Regions from separate parts of the Brevibacillus sp. HD3.3A genome, predicted to be linked through region 1. Evidence: riboswitches for the same ligand, from Rfam matches in the RefSeq annotation. Region 1 holds a riboswitch; each other region holds the start of a gene.

Region 1 (6,862 bases):
GGGAGGACGCACCCGCGATTTGGCTTTGAAAGATTTGGAGGGCAGCTTGAAGCGGCTCCAGACGGACTACGTCGACGAGTGGCGCATGCACAACATCATGCAGCCGCACGATCTGGAAGCGATTTTTGCCAAAGGCGGCGCTCTGGAAGCTCTGCTGGAAGCCAAAGAGCAGGGACTGATCCGCAAAATCAGCATTAGCGGACATACCGACCCGCGCTTGCTGGCAGAAGCGATTCGCCGTTTTCCTTTTGACAGTGCGCTCGTGGCTTTGTCTGCTCTGGATCATTTCATCTACAGCTTTGTCCATGATTTCGTGCCGCAAGCAGTCGAAAAAGGCGTGGCCGTCATCGGGATGAAGGTGATGGGGCTGGGCAAGCTGGCTCCGTGGACGGAGCAGGCGCTGCGCTATACATGGAGTTTGCCTGTCGCAACAGCGATCTTGGGCGTGAGCAAAATGGACGAGCTGGAGGCGGATTTGGCCGCAGCAGAAGCTTTTGTGCCGATGACCGATATCGAACGCGTGGAGCTTTTCCAACAAATCATGCCACTCGTGCGGCCGGATGTCCTGCGCTGGAAAGCCCGCGAATGGATGTCTGGCGAATGGTATCAGCTGCCCGAATTGCCATTTTGATTGAGCCGTAAAGAGAAGGAACCTCTTCTGGATTTGATTTGCTGGAAGGGGATTCCTTTTCGCCTTTTACTATACTATTATATATAATAAGTTTATAAAAGGCGGTGATTGTTGTGTCTGCAAGCAAGCTGGTGGTCATTACAGGGGCGACCCGGGGATTGGGCAGGGCGATGGTGGAGCGGTTTCATGAAGCGGGCTGGGTCGTCGCGGGATGCGGCCGCTCGATGGCAGAAGTGTGGAACTTGAATCGCGAGTTTGGAAAAAGGCATCATTTTTCGACGATCGACGTTTCCGACGGGAAGCGGGTGGAAAGCTGGGCAGAGGAAGTGTGCAGCAAGCTTGGCGTACCGGATCTTCTCCTCAACAACGCCTCCCTGATCAATCGCAATAGCCTGCTGATGGAGCTGTCGCCAGAAGAATTTACGACAGTCATGAATGTCAATGTAAACGGCGTGTTTTACGTCTGTCGCGCTTTTTTGCCGAAAATGGTACCCGATCCGGAGGGCAGAGTGATTGTAAACATCAGCTCGTACTGGGGGCGAGTCGGGGAAGCGTATGTAGCACCGTATTGCGCATCCAAATTCGCAGTCGAAGGGCTGACCCAATCGCTGGCGCAAGAATTGCCGAAGGGGATGGCGGCAGTCGCGCTTGACCCGGGAGGAAGCGTCGGTACGTCCATGCTGCAAGCGTGTTCGCCGCAAGACATGGCGGCAGCCCCATCCGCACAAGAGTGGAGCCGTGTAGCTGTGCCGTACATCATGAGCCTTTCTGCGAAGGACAACGGCAAATCGTTGACATGCCCGCCAGTGAGGTAGCCGGGTTTACGAAGAAAGCGACAATCGAGAACGGTCTGGATAGCAAACAAGCCGCCTTTTTCCAAGCTGGAAGCAGGCGGCTTGTTTATGTGTAAACGAATCAACTGGCTTTTGTCGCCGAGACTCGTTTTTCGCGCTGGACATACGCATGGAGCAAACAGAGGAAGACGGAAGCAAGCGAAACGAGGGAGGCCAAAAGCAACGTGGGCTGCACGCCACCGTGGTCGTACATATAGCCCATCGCCAGCGGGCCGAGCAAGCGCCCCACAGCAGTGATCGCCCCGACGACTCCCAGGTAAAAGGGAGCGTTTTCCCCCGTCTTTTCCGTAATGAAAGTCGGGATGGTCGGAGAGATCAGCATTTCGCCAAAAGTGGTAATGATCATGCCGGCGATAAAAGCAAAGTAGCTGCCGTGATACATGAGCATGAAGCCGAACCCGAGAGCGTATGCCACCGCGCTTGCCACCAGCTGCGCGGACAAGTTTTGCTGCAGGATGTGCTTGATCCAGGACGTGATGGGCTGACCCGCAAAAATGATGATGCCGTTGATCGTCCACAGCCAACTGAAGGCCGACAGCGGCATGCCCTGCGCCGTAATGTAAGGGGCGACACCCGTGTTCCAGACCATGTTGGAAAAGAAAATACAGGCAGCTCCCAGTGCCATGAACAAGTAAAGCTGGTAGCGCAGAAGCAGGGCAAACGTATTTTTCGCCTCGCCTTGCCGCCGGTTTTCTTTCGCCTGGTCGCCAACCAGCTTGGTGCGAGATATTTTTCATAAGGCTCTTTTCGCAAATTTTGTTGCTATTGCTGTTGTGGAAACGTGTGCTCTATAATGAAAATCAGGAAGTCTATAGGATTTCCATTTACCGTGAATGCACGCTTCGCTTGGTACTATAAATATCAAGCAACTCACGGCTTTTCTAAAAGCAACAATTTCTTAGAAAAGAGCGTTTCATAAAAAGGAAGAAGAACAGCGCAAACAACAGCGTGCTCGTACTGTTGAACAAAAAGGTCAACTGAAAGGAAAAGGTAGCGATGACCCCGGCAAGCGAAGTGCCGATCGCCATGCCGAGATTGTTGCCTACGTAGACGATGTTAAACAGCTCTCGGCGCTGCTCCTTCCAGCGAAAGCCAATAAATGCCTGGATCGCCGGAAAAGAAAGGTTGAAAGTAAAGCCCAAACAGGTCATGAGCACGAGATAGACGGGCCAGCTGCTGATGAACGGAATGGACAGCTGAATCAATCCTTGAAAAAGCAGCGCTCCCACGATGAGACGCTTGGCGCCCAAGCGGTGAAACAGGGAGCCGCCGACGAATTGCCCGGCAATGCCCGCCAAAGACTGGACCATCAAAACAAAGCCGGCTTCGGTCATGGAGCGTTGGAGAATCGTATGTACGTACAAAGTAGTCAACGGCCACATGAAAGCGCTGCCAGCAGAATTGATAAAGCTTGCAACGAGAAAAAACAGGGCTTCCTGCGGGTAACGCTGAAAAAATGCGGATGGAGAAAGCACGACAAGTCACCCCTTGGAAACGAGTATGAAGGTAGTATAAAGAATATTGCAAATTTTGTAAACGTTAAAGTATAAAAAGTTAAGCTACCCAAATAAAGGCTGCTCCACATTGTAAAGATTCGAGTATACTAAACAAGTGGTGAGATGAGTTCAAGTAGATACAGAGAATAAAAGGTGGAGTAGTTCTTTATGCGAATATGGAAACGAGTGTTGCTCCTGATGCTTGTCGTGATTGCCACGACAGCGGGTTATTACGGATACTCCTTTTATGAGTTTGCTCAAAATATCCAGGCTCCTAATGTTGTTACACCTGCCCCGCCGGATGGCGGAGCCGCAACGAAAGCGGCGGAGATACCCGAGTGGGATGGTCAAGAGCGTGTGAACATCTTGCTGATGGGTGTGGATCGCAGGGGAATGAAAAATAACGGGCTTCCCCGTTCCGACTCCATGATGCTGGTCAGTATCGACCCGGCATCCAAGCGTTACGATCTGTTCTCCATTTTGCGGGATACGTATGTGGACATTCCCGGAAATGGCAGCTCGCGTATCAACTCGGCGATTGTAGACGGCGGGCCTGAGCTGGCGATGAAGACGGTCAGCCAGTTTACCGGACTTCCTGTGGATCGCTACGTCATTACCGATTTCGAAGGCTTCAAGGCGCTGATCGACGCAGTGGGCGGCGTCGAGATCGACGTAGAGAAAAACATGTATTACCATGACCCGACAGATAAAGGCGTCTACGATATCAATCTGAAAAAAGGTGTGCAGCAGTTGGATGGCAACAAGGCGTTGCAGTACGTCCGTTTCCGCCATGACGCCACATCCGACTATACGCGCACCGAGCGTCAGCGCAAATTGCTCGCCGCTGTAGCGAGCCAGATGAAGAGCGGCACATCCCTGATCCAGTTGCCGTCCATCCTCAAACAAGTGGCGCCGTACATCCAGACGAACATCAGCTCCATGGACATGCTGAAGCTGTCCGCGCTCGGCTTGAAGCTCGATACGATGCAACCGGGCAACTATCAGCTGCCGCCGATGGGAATGTTCCGGGAATCGCACAAGGCAGGAGCCGTGCTCATTCCCGACGTAGACCAGATTCAGTCGTTCATTCAGGAAAAGCTTGAGCCGCCGACTGAAACGATGCAACAAGAGGACAACAAAACAGACGACAGTACAGACAGCACGCGAATGTAGCGTGCTGTTTTTTTGCATATTTGGGCACACTATCCATGATTTTCTACAGCACAGGCACATTGGGGTGAAGGAGATGGACCAGGAGTTCCTGCATAGATGGTGTTCGCATGGCGGATGCCAAAGTCGTGTACAGCGAGCTTATTCCGAAGCTGAGGGAAATCGATCAGGATAGACTGAATATCGACCATGTCGAAAGGCACTTGGGACTGGGGAAACGAGCAAGGGCATGCGGGACAAGGCGAAGTTGCAATCAGACAAAAAACTTTCAGGCGGGCAAATACGGGTGGCATTGTACAATGAGCACTTTGCGAAAAAAGGCATTGGCAGCATCTCCTCCCGTTACAGCAAAATGATGAAAACGATGGAGGACGCATTGGAAAAGGAAATCGAGAAAGAACTGCAAAAAGTCGTCAAAAAATTGCAGCAACTGGACGTCGATCCGGCGGGATTTGGCATCGTCTACCGTGCCCAGCAGAGGGGATTGAAAGAGATGACGAACCGCGACTGGAGAAAAATTTTCCGGCAGGCGTCTTTTCGTTTTCATGTTCAGGCAACCATTATCCGCAACGGAGTGATGGATTAAAAAAGTTTTTCCTGGGATTGCTATTGACGGGATATTTTCAAAAAGGATATAATCCGGTTTGTATCATGAAAATATGAAAAACGAACATAATATACGTGGAAATCTTTCTTATCAAGAGAGGCGGAGGGACAGGCCCGATGAAGCCCGGCAACCGGTTCATTTTTTCGAAAATGAGCGTCGCGGTGCCAATTCCTACAAGATTGGTTGGATCTTGATAGATGAGAAGGGTGGATGCGAACGTATACATGCGTTGCAGCCCCTTTTTCGTTTATGAAAAAAGGGGCTTTCTGTTTTTCACAAGGCATGTAGACAGATTTTGCTGGGAGGTGGATGCGTTGATTCAATTGCAACAACTGCATAAAAGCTATCAAGTACAAGGCAAGACGATTCCGGCATTGCTCGGGATTGACCTTTCCATAGATAAAGGGGAAATTTACGGGATCATCGGGCATTCCGGTGCGGGGAAAAGTACCCTGATTCGTTGCATCAACCTGTTGGAGCGCCCTACGTCAGGACAAGTCGTTGTCGACGGAGTGGATTTGACCAAGCTCGATGACAGCAAGCTTCAGGAAAAGCGCCGCCAGATCGGGATGATTTTCCAACACTTTAACCTGTTGTCTTCCGCGACCGTAGGCGAGAATGTCGCTTTCCCGCTCAAGCTCGCCAATCGCTCGAAGGCTGAAATCCAGAAAAAAGTGGACGAGCTGCTCAAACTGGTCGGGCTGGAAGCGCATCGGGACAAGTACCCGTCGCAATTGTCCGGCGGTCAGAAGCAGCGCGTAGGCATCGCCCGAGCGCTGGCCAATGATCCGAAAGTGTTGCTGTGCGACGAAGCGACTTCCGCCCTCGATCCGCAGACGACGAACTCGATTCTCGCGCTCTTGCTCGATATCAACCGCAAACTGGGATTGACCATCGTGCTGATCACGCACGAAATGCACGTGATCCGTTCCATCTGCGACCGCGTAGGCGTCATCGATGGCGGAAAAATTGTCGAGTCGGGCGAGGTTCTGGATGTGTTTCTCAAGCCGCAGCATCCGACGACACAGGAATTTGTCGAGCAGGTGGCCGATTCCAGCGAGCTGCGGGAAGCAGTCGCGCACGAAAAGGCGGCAGGAAACCGCACGATTGCCCGCGTCACATTCCTGGGGGAAAAGACGTACCAGCCGATCTTGTTCCAGACGATGCAAGAAACAGGCACGGTGTTCAGCATCTTGCAAGGAACGATTTCCCGCATGAAGGATACGCCGTACGGCCAACTGGTCGTCGAGCTGGAAGGCGATGTCCGTCAAAACGAAAAAACCATCGAGACGTTGCGTCAGCGTGGCTTGGAAGTAGAGGTGATATAGATGGACTGGACTTTGGAAAATGTGGATTGGTCGGAGATCGCCGAGGGAACAATAGATACGCTGACGATGCTTGGCTTCTCGACACTGTTTACCATCCTGATTGGTTTGCCGCTGGGGATTATTTTGTTCCTGACTTCTCGCGGACAGCTTTTGCAAAACCAGGTGTTTTATGCGATTGCCTCATTCGTTGTCAATATACTGCGTTCTGTACCGTTTATCATTTTGATGATCTTGCTGATTCCTGTGACAAAAGTAATTGTGGGTACTTCACTCGGGGTACTCGGAGCGATTCCGCCGCTCGTCATCGGTGCAGCCCCGTTTTTTGCGCGGCTGGTGGAAACCTCGCTGAGAGAGGTGGATCGAGGAGTCATCGAAGCCGCTCAGTCGATGGGAGCCTCCAACTGGCAAATCATCTGGAACGTGCTGCTTCCTGAATCGCGTCCAGGTCTGGTGGCCGGGATTACGATCACGACAGTTGCCCTTGTCTCTTACACCGCGATGTCCGGCGTAATCGGCGGCGGCGGGCTGGGAGATTTGGCAATCCGCTACGGCTACCAACGCTTCCAGACAGATGTCATGATTGTTACAGTGATTATTTTGCTCGTGTTGGTCCAGATCTTGCAGTCGCTGGGGGATCGCCTGGTTATGCGATTCAGCCGCAAGTAAGGTCTTTCCATATAAGCTTTGCAGAACACAGACCAAAAAATAGGGGGAAATCATTTATGAAAAAATTAGTCGTATCTGTACTTTCTACCGTATTGGCATTTTCCTTGGCA
Region 2 (6,862 bases), 910 kb from region 1:
AAGCGCCGACAATGGCAAACAAAAACCCGGCGTGCACGCTCATCCCTGCGAACAGCTTGGGAAGCCAGACGCTCTTGTCCAGCATGACCGTTTGCGCCAAAGCTGCCGAACCAGTCCTGTCCCGAAACGGCTCCGTGACCAGATAGCTGGCAAACAAGACGGCAATGTAGTTGAACAGCAAGGAAGAAATCAGCAGCGGAATCCGAAACCGCGCTTCCATGATGCCCGGCAGTAGCCCCCAAAGCCCGCCAACGGCCATTCCCGTCACAATCGCAGCCACCAGCTTCACGATTCCCGGCGCAGGCAAGTAAATGGCTACCAGCGTAGCACTGATGGCGCCAAGCACCATTTGGCCTTCTGCCCCCAGGTTGAATACTCCCGCCCGAAAAGCAAGCGACAGCCCCAGGGCGATCAGCATGATCGGTGTTGCTCTCGCCAACGTGGAAACGAAGAAGTAAAAGCTTCCGAATGCTCCCTTCCACATTTCCTGATAGGTGCCCAAGATCGATTCCCCTACCGATGCGATGACGAGCGCCCCGATCAACAGGCCGATGACAATCGCCAAAAGCGGCTGAACCAGTGATTTACACAGCTCTTTGATTGCTGCCATGAACGCTTCCTCCCGCCATTAACACGCTGATTTTTTCCTCGGTTGCCTCTTTGCGCGAAAGCTCTCCGGCGATCCGCCCTTTGTACATCACCAAAATGCGATCCGACAGCGCCAAAATTTCCGACAGCTCGGATGACACCAGCAAAATTCCGTCTCCTGCGTTGCGCTTGTCGATCAGCGCCTGATGGATGTACTCCATCGCTCCGATATCGACACCGCGCGTCGGCTCAGCCGCGATCAAAAACGGGGTTTCATGCCCCAGCTCCCGCGCGACGATCAGCTTCTGCAAATTTCCGCCCGACAAATTCCCGGCAAGCTCCTGAAGCTGCCGCGAACCAGTCTTGATCGCGAATCGCTCCACCCAGCCAGTCACAACCTGGCGAAAAGCTTCCCGCAGTACGATGCCGCGCCGATTGAATGCAGGCTTGCGCTGATAGCCCATCAACGCGTTCTCTTCGACACTTTCCAGCTTGGCGGTTCCCCACATATAACGATCCTCGGGAATATGGGCCAGACCCGCTTCCCGGATTGTCGCCACAGATTTGTTGGTGACATCCTTGCCGCCCAGCCGCACTGTTCCCTCCTGTGCCGCCCGCAAACCGCTCACGGCTTGCAGCAACTCGGACTGTCCGTTGCCAGACACTCCGGCAATTCCCACGATCTCGCCGTGATGGACGGTAAAGCTGACCCGGTCGAGCAACGTCTGCTTTTCGCGCACCGACAAATTTTCCACCTGCAAAAGCGGCCCCTGCTCCAAAGCGACGCGCTCACTCAGCTCTTGCAACTCGCGGCCGACCATCAACCGGGCCAAATCGTCCACATTTGTCTGCTCGCGCGCAACCGTACCCGTCACCTTGCCGCCGCGCAGCACCGTGATGCGGTCCGCTACCTCCATTACTTCCTGGAGCTTGTGCGTAATCAAAATCACGCTTTTCCCGCTCTCCGCCAGATTGCGAATCGTTTGCAGCAAGTCGCGAACCTCCAGCGGAGTCAACACAGCGGTCGGTTCGTCCAGCACGATGATGTCTGCGCCCTGGTACAGCACTTTCAAAATCTCGACCCGCTGCTGTTCTCCCACCGAGCAATTGGACACTTTTGCCTGTGGATCAATCGGAATACGGAACTTTTCGCTTAGCTCGCGCACTTTTTGCACAGCGTCATGGCGGCGGAAAAACCCGGCCTGCTGCGGTTCGTAGCCAATCACGATGTTTTCGGCCACGCTGAACTCGCCGAACAGCATGAAGTGCTGGTGCACCATCCCGATTCCGTTGCCAATGGCGTCCTGTGGCCCGCGAAAAGCGACCGGCTTGCCGTTTAGCACGATATCGCCGGACGTAGGCTGCTCCATGCCGTACAACATCCTCATCAACGTCGTCTTGCCCGCTCCGTTCTCACCGACGATCGCGTGCACTTCTCCGGCAGCAAGCGAGAACGAGACCTTGTCGTTTGCAATAAAATCTCCGTATTTCTTGGTCATGGCGCGCATTTCCAAACGATAGGTCATCCTTGCTCCCCCTTCTTTACGCTTTCCTTTCGCATATAAGGAAGACCGACTACACAGCCGTAGTCGGTCACAATCAAGCTCTGTGCACTAGCTTTTAGAACGATCCGGCACTTTGCGGGTACCAGCAATGATCTCTTCACTGATCGCTTTTACTTTGTCCACAACTTCCTGGCCGATGAAAGCGTTCAGCGGTGTTTTGCTTTCGTGAGTCACATACGTTACGCCTACGCCTTTTTCTTTCAATCCGTAGTTGACGACACCTGGTTTGAAAGAACCTTCCACAAACGATTTCACAGTTTCATACGCTGCTGCGTCTGTCCCTTTCAGTTGGGACAATACGATGTGCTCAGGGTCAATCGTCGTGCGGTCAACGTCTTGTCCTGCTGTAAAGAAGCCTTTTTCCTTCGCGGCTTCGAATACGCCGAGATCGCCTACCGCAGCTGCTCCGTTGATGAAGTCAGCGCCTTTGGATGCTTGCAGCAGAGCCAGCTCTTTCGCTTTTGCCGGGTCAGTGAAGCTGCCCACGTAGTTTACCAGAAATTCTGCATTCGGATTGGTCGATTTCAAGCCTTCCTGGAATCCGCCTGTCCATTTTTTCAGAAGCGGAATGTCCATTGCGACAACCATGCCGACTTTGTTTGTTTTCGTGGCAAGACCTGCCGCCGCCCCCATCAGGTAAGCTGCTTCCTGCTCGCGGAAAGTAACGCTGCGCACATTTGGCAAATCGACTACTGTATCAATAATCGCGAAGTTGCGATCAGGGTTTTCTGCGGCTACTTTTTTCAGTGCGTCTTCTGCTTCAAAAGAAGAAGTGATGATCAGGTCGTAGTTTTCCGCTACGGCTACGCGCAAGTTCTCTTCGATCGCACCATGGTCAGTCGACTCGATGCTTTTTACTTCCGCGCCAAATTCTTGTCCTGCTTTTTTCGCGCCCTCGTCCATTTGCTGGAAGAATGGGTTCACGCCGATTTTTTCCGGCAAAATCAAGGCAACGCGTTTCTTCGCTGCACCTTCTTGTCCTGCCGCTTGCTCTTTCGGCTTATCAGTCGATGCGTTCCCGGCAGGTGCATTCCCGCCTGCTGAACAACCCGCAGCCAAAACAGCAAAAGTAGTCAATGCCAACAACAACTTCTTCATGGTGTCTCTCTCCCCTATCTGAACGTTCTCCGTTTTCTCTATCCTAACCATAATGTACGGTTTTTCGACAAAAAGATCAATACTAAACACGAATATTTCACATTAAAATTATTTTATCGTTCGTTATTCCTCCTCTATCCATCCTCCCCTTCTAACGAAAAAAAACTCTTCCCGAAGGAAGAGTTTGCGTCCGAAGCCGTCCTCTTCCTCATCTGTCAAAACCCCGGTACAGGTTTTGCAGGAATTGGCACCTTTCTGTACATGTCTCGCATGTCCAGTGGTTGCCGGGCTTCATAGGGCCAGTCCCTCCGCCGCTCTCGATAAGGTAGATCATCTATTGAGTTACAATGAACTTATTCTAGCAGAACGCTCTGAAAAAGCAATTGTTTTTTCAGATTGTTTCCGCCAGTTTGTTTATTTCGTTTGAAAGGTTTGCTGGAGTCGATGCGACAGGTTGCTAAGCTCACCCAGCTCTTCGGTAATTTCCCGCACCTTTTGATGCTGATTTTCTGCGGTGGCAAAAAGCTCTTCCAGGTTGGCAACCGATTGTTCGGTGACGGCCGTAATCGTCGACATCTCCATCGCCACTTCGCCTGAACGCATTTTGACCCGGTTCATGCTGGAACCGACATGCTCGGCCGCTTGCAGGAATGCCACCATGCCGGAGCGCACTGCCTCGATCGAAGCCACCGTTTTTACAGCCAGCTCCTGTCCTTTGGCTACAGACGCCTCTCCGTTGCTGATTTGCTGCACAGCGTTCTCGCTCTCCTGATGGAGCGATTTGAGAATTTCCGTAATCTCCTGGGTAGCGGTCGCGCTTTGCTCAGCCAGCTTGCGCACTTCGTCAGCTACTACAGCGAAACCGCGTCCATGCTCGCCAGCCCGCGCTGACTCGATGGCGGCGTTGAGCGCCAAAAGATTCGTTTGCGTAGCAATCTGGTTGATCGCTCCCACGATTTCTTCTACCCGGTTCGCCTGGCGATTGAGCTGGTGAATCGTCGCAGCAGCCACATTGACCGCAGACACGATCTGTTCCATTTGCTGCGAAAGCTCGTTCATCATGCCCACACTGTCTTTCAGGCGCTGGTTGTTTTGATCGGACTCGCTCTTCATCGCATTCGTCTGCGTCGTTACCGCCACGATCTCCTGGTCGATCGACTGCACCTCTTCTTCGATCTTCACAGTCGAATTGGCCTGCGATTCCATGCCAGTCGCAACTTCGCGAAACGCAATCATCATCTCGTCCGTATTGCGTTTCGTTCCTTCGGCATGCTCGTGCACATGCTCTGTCGTGCGGTCAATCTGCCCCGTCATCTGTTGAATATGTACGAGCATTTCTCCCAGACGGCGTTCTTTTTCCTCTGCTTCCTGTCGGGCGATATTCGCCTTGCTGAGAGAAGCTTGTCCAGCCAGACAGAGGTACGTTACAGCCCCCATCATCATGAGGATCGCTACAATCCGCAGCACCAGATTCAGTTCCGTGAAGTCGCCGCTAAAAATTTCGTAGGAGCCTGTATAAAAGCCGACCAGAGTCACAACAATCTGCGCGATTCCCGCCGACACTACCAACTTCCAGTCGAGGTAGGCTGCCAAAAATCCCATGACAATGAATGCGAGAAAAGTTACCTCTGGATAGGTAGTAAAGTGATCGAATGAGATCGCGTAAAACATGAGTCCAATCGCTACCAGGTAACGAATGACATGACTGTCCCTTTTGATGAAGTAAAACGGTGACACAATGAGGGTGACCAGCAATCCGAGGGACGTCACTTTCCAGAAGTTTGCATCGACCTGATAAGCAATCAGTCCCGCCATCCACAGGTGGTTCCATAGGATAAAAATCATAAAGCCTTCTTTGTCCGTCAAGGTGTTACGAACCAATTGAATCATAAGTGCCCCCCTTTTCCTGTTACTTATGTATCGGATTCTTTAACCATTATATCGCGTGCAGATTGACTAATTTGTGAAAAAAGTGAGAACAGCCAAAACGATTGGAGAATAGGCTACTATCATCTCCCCTTATTTTAAGCTATTTGGAAAGGAACTGGAACTGTGGAAGAACAACTCAATCTGTTGCCAGCCACTGTGCTGACGCGGACCATCAACCGTCCAAACACCACGATTTACTACCCGCAGCTGGCAGGACTGGCCAACCAGCAGGCGGAAAAAGACATCAACCGGGCCATTTTGCAAACGGTGCAAGGCTTGATCCACGAGCAGCAACGAGTGCAGGTGCCGGGAAATACACAGATGCAAGGCAGCTTTGAAATCAAGACGAATGAACGCGGCATTTTCAGCGTGACACTCAGCAACTACGCGTACACCCCGCAAATGGCTCACGGAATGACTTTTCTCGGGTCTGTAACAGCCAATACCCAGACAGGCAAGCTCTACACCTTGCGCGATCTGTTCAAGCCGGGCAGCGACTACGTCACGGTCCTGTCGGAAAATATCAAGCGACAAATCAAAGAGCGCGATATTCCTACTTTAGGTAATTTTACCACAATCAAGCCAGATCAGGACTTCTATCTCGCAGACAAATCGCTTGTTATTTATTTCCAATTGTATGAAATCACGCCTTATTACGTCGGGTTTCCGATGTTCCCGATCTCCGTCTACGACTTGCAGTCGATTATAGACGAATCTGGCCCGCTCGGCATTTTGTCCGCCAGTTAAAAGTAGTGAACAACTGAACGCAAAATCGTGTGTGCACAAAGCTGAGCGACGGGGAACGACTGTCATCAGCTTTGTTTTTTGTTCGGAAAAATGCCTTTTTTACATTCGAATAAACATTTACTTATATGTCATTACCTGCTACTATTTTATTTGTACATATTTACTTAAGCAATCAAGCGCATCGTATCGAACCAGTTTTTTCTGGAGGTCTGATATTCATGCAACACTACGGTCACAAGATCGGCCAAACTGCCAGAGTTTTCAGTAAAACCTTGAATGGAATCATGTCGCCCATGGGATTATATAGCTCGCAATGGAGCATCATTCTCTGCCTGCACTATCGCAGCTCGCTGACACAGGTGCAGTTGAGCAATTACTTGAACGTGGAGGCCCCTACCATTACCCGGACATTGACCCGGCTGGAGGAAATGGGCTGGATCATCCGCTCCGAGGGTGACGACAAGCGCGAACGGTACGTCTCGCTCTCGCCAGCCGCTATCGAGCGCTTCCCCGAGTGGCTGCAAGCTGCCCGCGACCTGGAAGACGTCGCCCTGCGCGATTTGGATGAGAGCGAGTTGGCTGTCTTTAATCGGGTGCTGAAAAAGATGACGGAAAACTTGAATACGATTGCATAAAAGGGCCTCTACCTAAACACATCGCTGTTCAGGTAGAAGCCCTTCTTCTTTTATTAGCTCATCCGTTTGACCATGCTGCGCGCCATCCAGACGCCTGCCGCTCCCGCCTGCGCCAAGCCGCGTGTGATTCCCGCGCCGTCGCCACCGCAGAACAATCCTTTGATCTCTGTTTCAAACTCCTCTGTAAGCTTCGGACGAGCCGAGTAAAATTTCGCCTCCACCCCGTAAAACAGCGTGTGCTCCGAGGCGATTCCCGGCGTAACCTTGTCGAGCGCCTCTACCATTTCTATCAAGCTTTTC
Region 3 (6,862 bases), 2.4 Mb from region 1:
GCTTCCCGTCTTTTCCGACCACCCGATGGCACGGAATCGTCAACAACAACGGATTGGCGCCAATCGCTGCGCCCACTGCCCGGACAGCCGCGCTGTTGTTGATGTGGGCAGCAACGTCGGAGTAAGAGGCCGTCTGTCCGTACGGAATTTGCTGCAACGCCTGCCAAACCGCTTGTTGAAAAGGAGTGCCCGACAGATCGTGGGCGACTGAAAACTGCTGGCGTTCTCCCTGCAAATACTCGATGATCTCTTTGGCGTACGGAGCCAGCCGAGCCGCATCCTGGACGAGAGCGTATCTGGGTTTGCGCCGCGCTGCCCATTGTGCCAATTCGTCAATCGGGTGGTGATTGGAGCCGACGAAAGCAAGTCCCTTCTCTGTTGCTGCGATGTACAGACTCCACTCGCCATGCTCTACTTTTGCCCAGTATATGTGCTGATTTTTGTTCATTTTGTTTGCGCCTCCTTAACAGTTGCCAATGTACGCACAGTATACCTTTGTTTTCGCGATTCCGTACGTTTTCGGCAATAAATCAGCAAGATAGTGAAAGCGATGCGACATGATTTGCCAAAGACAAATCTCGCGGTGTTCCCATTGATTTTCGCAAGCGGCGGGAGTAAGGTAGAAGAAGCAAAGTTGCAAGCGGGTTACGGGATCGTACAAATGGAGGACGAACAGGAACATGAGTGATCAACTGACGCATTTTAATGAACAAAACCGTGCGCGCATGGTGGATGTTTCGGAAAAAGACATCACCAAGCGGGAGGCCGTAGCGGAAAGCAAAATCGTCATGAAGCCCGAGACGCTTCAGCGTATTCGCGAAGGGCGGGTAGAGAAGGGGGATGTGCTGGCAGTCGCGCAAGTAGCGGGAGTCATGGCTGCGAAAAAGACGTGGGACATCATTCCGATGTGCCATCCGCTTTCCTTGACCGGGATTGATATTCGCTTCACGTTTGAAAACGAGACGACGCTGGGCCTGGAAGCAAGCGTGCGGACGACCGGAAAAACAGGCGTCGAGATGGAAGCTTTGACAGCGGTAAGCGTTGCTGCTCTTACGGTGTACGACATGTGCAAGGCGATGGACAAAGGCATGGTCATCGGGCCGACCTGTCTGTTGAGCAAATCAGGCGGAAAGAACGGCGATTTTCGTCGGGGAGAGAACTAGATTATGAGACAGAAATGGGAATCCTATCCGAGCAGCATTCGTCTTCTGGCGGTTGCTGCCATCATTTTTTCTACGGGTATGGCATGTATATGGCCGCTCGTCACGATTTACATTCACGATTACTTGGGGAAGCCGCTGCCTGTAGCGGGTTTTTTGCTGTTATTGAACCAGGGCGCGTTTTTGATCGGAAGCATCACGGGTGGCATGCTGTTTGACCGCTGGGGAAGAATGCGGACGATCATAATCGGCTCTGTCGGCATTATTTTGATTACAATCGGTCTTGGACTTACGCACGATTTTACCGTGTATACGATCCTGCTGCTGTTAAACGGGCTGTTCTACGGAACGCTGTCTCCTGTCATGAACGCGCTGGCGGTCGTTTTGTGGCCGGAAGGCGGGCGCAAAGGAATCAACATGATTTACGTCGCGTTGAATGCGGGAGTGGCGGCAGGCTCGGCGCTGGGCGGACTTTTGGCGAGCGTATCGTTTTCCTGGACCTTTTTCGGGAACGCACTCACGCAAATGATCGTTCTCGCCATCTTCGTGATCTTTTTGCCGCGCCATCTGAAAGCGGCGGAGAATCGGCCACTGCCTGCTTCGCCAGCGGGCGAGTCGGACACGAGCAAGACCGATGCTGACGGACAGCTTGGCGCACATGGCGCAGGAGAGCTTCAGCCAACGCGAAAAGTGGTTTGGGGAGCCTTGCTGTTTTTGTGCAGCGGCTTGCTGATCAGCTGGATTGTGTACGTGCAATGGACGACGGTGTTGTCGACTTACATGCAATCTTTGGGCATCTCCTTGCGCCAGTACAGCTTGCTGTGGACGCTGAATGGCGGCTTGATCCTGTTTGGTCAACCGCTGATCGCCTGGGTCATTCGCCGCTTTGCTCGCACGCTGAAAGCGCAAATGCTGCTCGGCTCCTACGTCTTTGCCTTGTCGATGCTGATTTTGTCGCAGTCGACCTCCTATGCGGGCTTCGTCGCCGCGATGTTTATCATGACGTTGGGCGAAATGCTCGTCTGGCCAGCCGTTCCTGCCGTAGCCGCACAAATTACGCCAGCAGGACGGGAAGGCTTTATTCAAGGGCTGATCGCGGGAACAGGCTCGGCAGGGCGGATGCTCGGACCGTTGCTCGGCGCGATCATTTTCCAGCACTTTCAGGCGCAAGGGCTTTTGTACATCATGGCAGGGCTTGCGCTCTTGTCCGTGGCGTTTTTCGCCTTCCACACAACGTTTTTGAATCGCCGTCAAAAGGTGGCTGTGCCAACCGCAGAAAAGATGTAGCGAAAAAAGGCGAGCGCCTGCGGGGAAGCATCTTGACACGCCGAGAGCAGGCAATGTAGTATGAAGAAGATTAAAAACAGTATATTCCGTGTGATTTACTTATGAAGAGAGGCGGAGGGACTGGCCCTATGAAGCCCGGCAGCGGATCTGCGCGTGTAGCGATGCAGATGCTGTGCCAATTCCAGCAGGAGTATTCCTGACAGATAAGGACGTGACCAAGCTGATCTCCCCCTTTTTCTGTACGGAAAAAGGGGGTTTTTGCTGTATGGGCGAAAAGAAAGGAACTGAAGAGAAATGCGTATCCAACCTTCCGACATGATTGACCGGCTGCCAACCCAATTTTTCGCGACGCTGGTAGCGAAAGTAAATAAAGTCATCGCCAACGGGCACGATGTGATCAACCTGGGGCAGGGAAACCCGGACTTGCCGACTCCTCCCCACATCGTAGAAGCGCTGCAAGCACATACAGCCAACCCGCTTCACCACAAGTACCCGCCTTTTTCCGGCCGACTGGAACTGAAGCAGGCTGTTGCGCACTGGTACAAACAACAATTTGACGTAGACCTTGATCCGGAAGAAGAAGTAGCGGTTTTGTTCGGCAGCAAAACAGGACTGGTGGAAATTTGCCAGGTGCTGATGAACGCAGGCGACGTCGCGCTCGTACCGGACCCGGGCTATCCGGATTACTGGTCGGGTGTGGCGGTCGTCAATGGTCGGATGTCGATGATGCCGCTGACAGCAGAAAATCAGTTTTTGCCGGACTACAGCAAAATTCCGCAAGCCGATTTGGATCGGGCCAAGCTGATGTTTTTGAACTATCCGAATAACCCGACAGCGGTGAACGCGCCGTTTGAATTTTACGAGGAAACGATTCAATTTGCCCGCAAGCATGAGATCGTCGTCTGCCACGACTTTGCCTACGGCGCGATCAGCTACGACGGCAAAAAGCCGGTCAGCTTCATGCAGGTGCCAGGGGCAAAAGAGGTCGGTGTCGAGTTTTACACTTTGTCCAAAACGTACAACATGGCTGGCTGGCGCGTAGGGGCGATGGTCGGCAACCGCGAGCTGGTGAGACTGATCAATTTGATTCAGGATCATTATTTCGTCAGCCTGTTCGGTGCTGTGCAAATGGCCGCGGTAACCGCGATGACCGAATCGCAGCAATGCGTTCGGGATTTGGTGGCTGTTTACGAAAGCAGACGAAACGCCTTGTTCTCCAATCTGCACCGCATCGGCTGGCAAGCGCCGCCGTCCCAAGGCTCGTTTTTTGCCTGGCTCCCGGTTCCAGCCGGATTCACTTCCATCGAGTTTTCCGATTTGCTCTTGGAAAAAGCGCATGTCGTCGTTGCTCCCGGTGACGGCTTCGGCCCTACCGGGGAAGGATACGTTCGCGCCGCGCTGTTGTCGAGTGAAGAACGTCTGGCCGAAGCGGTACAGCGCATTGAGAAATTAGGACTGTTTGCCAATACCAAATAGGATGAGAACGGACCGCACTTTCCTGCATGAGAAAGTGCGGTTTTTGTTTGGAAATCAGGGGATAGCAGGAGATTTTCTGGGTAAAATGTAAGGGCCATGCGTTTTGGAAACCAAGACAGGCAAGGCGAATAAAAATCATTCTCACCGTTGACAGATAATGATTTTCATTATAGGATGGTAATGATAATTGATCTCAGCAAGAGCGGGAGGGTACTATGCGCTATCAGATTAACGGTTACACGGACATGTATACGGTGATCGCCAACGAGCGGAAGATCGGTGGAGCCATTGAAGCAGCTCAGGTTCGACTGCGCACGGGAGAGATTTTTGCCAATGCGGTTCTCACTCGTTTGGAAATGTCAGGTGCGCATTTTTGCTCGATCGGATTCGTCACAGAAGAAGGCAAGCGGCTGATTGTGCACGTAGATGATATCAGCATGATCGCAGATGCGCGCCATGTAAATGTATGTGAGCTGACCAATGAATGCATGCGTGCAGAGAAATGCGCGGATCGCTTGAAGCGTTTGAAGCGTCTCTGTGAGCTGAACGAAGGAAGCTGTACGCCGACTTTCCAGGAAGAAGCGCTGCTTTTGGCAGAGGACATCGGACTGGATGAAGCACGCGGACACGTAGACTTGTCTTTCTTGCCGCAAGCAGAAAAGGCTCGTGTTGTTCGCATCGCGTAGAATAGCTATTTGATTTACATAATCGCCCCTTTCCCTTTTACTGGTCTTATCCCCGTCAAGTGGACAGTTCAAAACAAGCCCTTGCTTTACGCAGCCTCAGCTCGGTATTGAACTGGGCTGAGACTGCGTAAACGAGCTTGAATCCGTTCGTGATTGTAAAAATGAATGTAACGTTCGATTGCTTTATTCACCTCTTCTTCGGTTCCGAAGGAATCCAAATATATACATTCTGTTTTGAGGTGGCTGAAAAAGCTTTCGATACAAGCGTTGTCCAGGCAGTTTCCTTTTCTCGACATACTTGGAGTTATGTTATACGCTTGTAATAGATTCTGATATGCTCTGGACGTGTACTGGCTTCCCTGATCGCTATGTAGCAGGACGCCATTCACGTCTCTTTTTTGTGTCGCTGCCTTCACAGTATCTAAGACGAGGGATAAATCATTCTGTTTGCTGACTTTATAGGCAATTACCTCATTATTGAAAAGGTCGTAAATGACAGACAGATACAGCCGTCTCCCGTTAAAAATGATATAGGTAATATCTGTAGCCCATTTTTCAGTAGGTCGTGACGCAGCAAACTCACGGTTCAACTTGTTTTCTGTTATCACGATTGGCTCTTTGCGTCCATAATACTTTCGTTTCCTGCGAATACGTGATTGGATCCCCAACTCTTTCATCAGTCGGTACACACGCTTATGATTAATTCGAATGCCATGGACCCGGTATAGCCACATCTTAATTCGAGGATATCCGTATATTCCATTGACCCCTTGATGACAATGCAAAATCAGCTTTTTTAACTCTTGGTCTTCCGCGTATTTTCTCGTCGGGTTCTTCTGTAAGTGCAGCCACTTATAATAACCACTTTTTGATACTTGAGCAATTTTGCATAGTAACAGAACTGGATAACGATCCGCCATCTCAGCAATAATCCGAAAAATTACTGTTTTTCCCTGATCCTTCTTCTTTCCCCCTTTCTGGCTTCTAAGAGCTTTTTTAAGAATTCTACCTCCGCTTCAAGACGCCTAATTCTTTCATCTGAAGCCATGGGGTTTTTACGAGGCCTTCCCATGCTCATCCCTCCGGCTTTGCCTCTTTGGTCTACCAATCCTTGTACACCGTGATCTCTGTATTTTCTAACCCATCTACGGAACATCCGTAAATCCAAACCGTAGGTTTCTTGAATTTGTTTATACGTAGCTCCTTGTTCAAACCATTCCACTACTTGTGTCTTAAATTCAAGCGAGTATGTCATTTTCCCCATAAAGAATATCCCCTCCAAATAAACAGTAATGGTCTTTCTTTTTACTGTCTACTTAAAGGGGATAATATCATACAGCGGAGAGGGGCTTTTTGCGTGCGGGCGTTGATGCTGCAAAAACCGGATGAAGCTCTGGACCGGATAAGGCATGATGTCGTCCTGGCGATAGACGAGGCAAATGTGCCTGCGATTGACGTAGCCGGGCAGTTCGCGAACGATCAGCTCACCAGTTTCGCTTTCGCGCACGACGCTGCGGTACGGCAGGACACTGACGCCCATGTTGTGTTTGGTCGCTTCTTTGATCGTCTCAATCGCCCCCAGCTCCATGCGCACTTGCCAGCGCAGCTGGTTTTCCTGGGCCCAAAGTTCAGCAAGCTCGCGTGAGGTGGAGCCTGCTTCGTGAATGAGAAATGGCTCGGATTGCAAATCAGTCAGCTCGATCACGCTTTTTTGGGCAAGCGGATTTTGCGGAGCGAGAACGAGGCGCAGTTCGTCGGCAAGCAGCGGAATGACATGCAGACCGTCCTGGGGCTGCATGGACAACGAGACAATCGCCAAATCGATCTCAAAATCGCGCAGCAGCTCCATGAGCGGCCGCGCTTTTTTTACGGTCAAAATCGGCAGGACGTGCGGATGCTCCGCCTGAAATGAAGCCAGATAAGGGGGAAGATAGTAGGTGGCAGGCGTATAGCTCGCCCCGATTTTCAGCGTTCCTCTGCCGCCGTGGCGAAACTCCTCCATGACTTGTCCGGCCTCTGTGAGCAAAGTGGACACTCTGCGGGCATAAGGCAAGAGCGCCGCTCCTGCTTCCGTCAGGCGAAAGTGCCGCGGCTGCTTGTAATACAGCTCCACGCCGAGGTCGCTCTCCAGTTTTTTCAGGTGAAAGCTGACGGTTGGCTGCTTGATATGCAAAGCTTCGGCGGCTTCGGTCAGCGACTTGCACTGAGCGGAAACGGCAAATACGCGCAATTGCTGAATATTCATCGAGTCGA

Evidence for each region. Region 1 has a riboswitch for S-adenosylmethionine ahead of HP435_RS02855 (methionine ABC transporter ATP-binding protein). Riboswitches for the same ligand answer to the same signal wherever they lie in the genome.
Region 2: linked by a shared signal. The riboswitch ahead of HP435_RS27000 (BMP family lipoprotein) and the one ahead of HP435_RS02855 (methionine ABC transporter ATP-binding protein) in region 1 are both predicted to bind S-adenosylmethionine.
Region 3: linked by a shared signal. The riboswitch ahead of HP435_RS20205 (pyridoxal phosphate-dependent aminotransferase) and the one ahead of HP435_RS02855 (methionine ABC transporter ATP-binding protein) in region 1 are both predicted to bind S-adenosylmethionine.

Annotation. Positions count from the first base shown of each region.
Region 1 covers NZ_CP085874.1:526,645-533,506, forward strand. The annotation lists gene HP435_RS02825 (aldo/keto reductase) at 1-631, shown strand, start outside; gene HP435_RS02830 (SDR family oxidoreductase) at 745-1,446, shown strand; gene HP435_RS02835 (MFS transporter) at 1,547-2,110, opposite strand; gene HP435_RS02840 (MFS transporter) at 2,367-2,960, opposite strand; gene HP435_RS02845 (LCP family protein) at 3,150-4,154, shown strand; gene HP435_RS02850 (Ger(x)C family spore germination C-terminal domain-containing protein) at 4,438-4,737, shown strand; SAM riboswitch class I at 4,843-4,962, shown strand; gene HP435_RS02855 (methionine ABC transporter ATP-binding protein) at 5,073-6,086, shown strand; gene HP435_RS02860 (methionine ABC transporter permease) at 6,087-6,752, shown strand; gene HP435_RS02865 (MetQ/NlpA family ABC transporter substrate-binding protein) at 6,809-6,862, shown strand, end outside.
Region 2 covers NZ_CP085874.1:5,772,129-5,778,990, forward strand. The annotation lists gene HP435_RS26990 (ABC transporter permease) at 1-610, opposite strand, end outside; gene HP435_RS26995 (ABC transporter ATP-binding protein) at 585-2,114, opposite strand; gene HP435_RS27000 (BMP family lipoprotein) at 2,202-3,251, opposite strand; SAM riboswitch class I at 3,457-3,578, opposite strand; gene HP435_RS27005 (methyl-accepting chemotaxis protein) at 3,666-5,141, opposite strand; gene HP435_RS27010 (DUF3298 and DUF4163 domain-containing protein) at 5,304-5,927, shown strand; gene HP435_RS27015 (MarR family winged helix-turn-helix transcriptional regulator) at 6,146-6,562, shown strand; gene HP435_RS27020 (NAD(P)/FAD-dependent oxidoreductase) at 6,616-6,862, opposite strand, start outside.
Region 3 covers NZ_CP085874.1:4,315,631-4,322,492, reverse strand. The annotation lists gene HP435_RS20220 (methylated-DNA--[protein]-cysteine S-methyltransferase) at 1-448, opposite strand, end outside; gene moaC (cyclic pyranopterin monophosphate synthase MoaC) at 681-1,163, shown strand; gene HP435_RS20210 (MFS transporter) at 1,167-2,447, shown strand; SAM riboswitch class I at 2,544-2,657, shown strand; gene HP435_RS20205 (pyridoxal phosphate-dependent aminotransferase) at 2,742-3,923, shown strand; gene HP435_RS20200 (hypothetical protein) at 4,139-4,609, shown strand; gene HP435_RS20195 (IS3 family transposase) at 4,696-5,613, opposite strand; gene HP435_RS20190 (helix-turn-helix domain-containing protein) at 5,550-5,873, opposite strand; gene HP435_RS20185 (LysR family transcriptional regulator) at 5,922-6,854, opposite strand.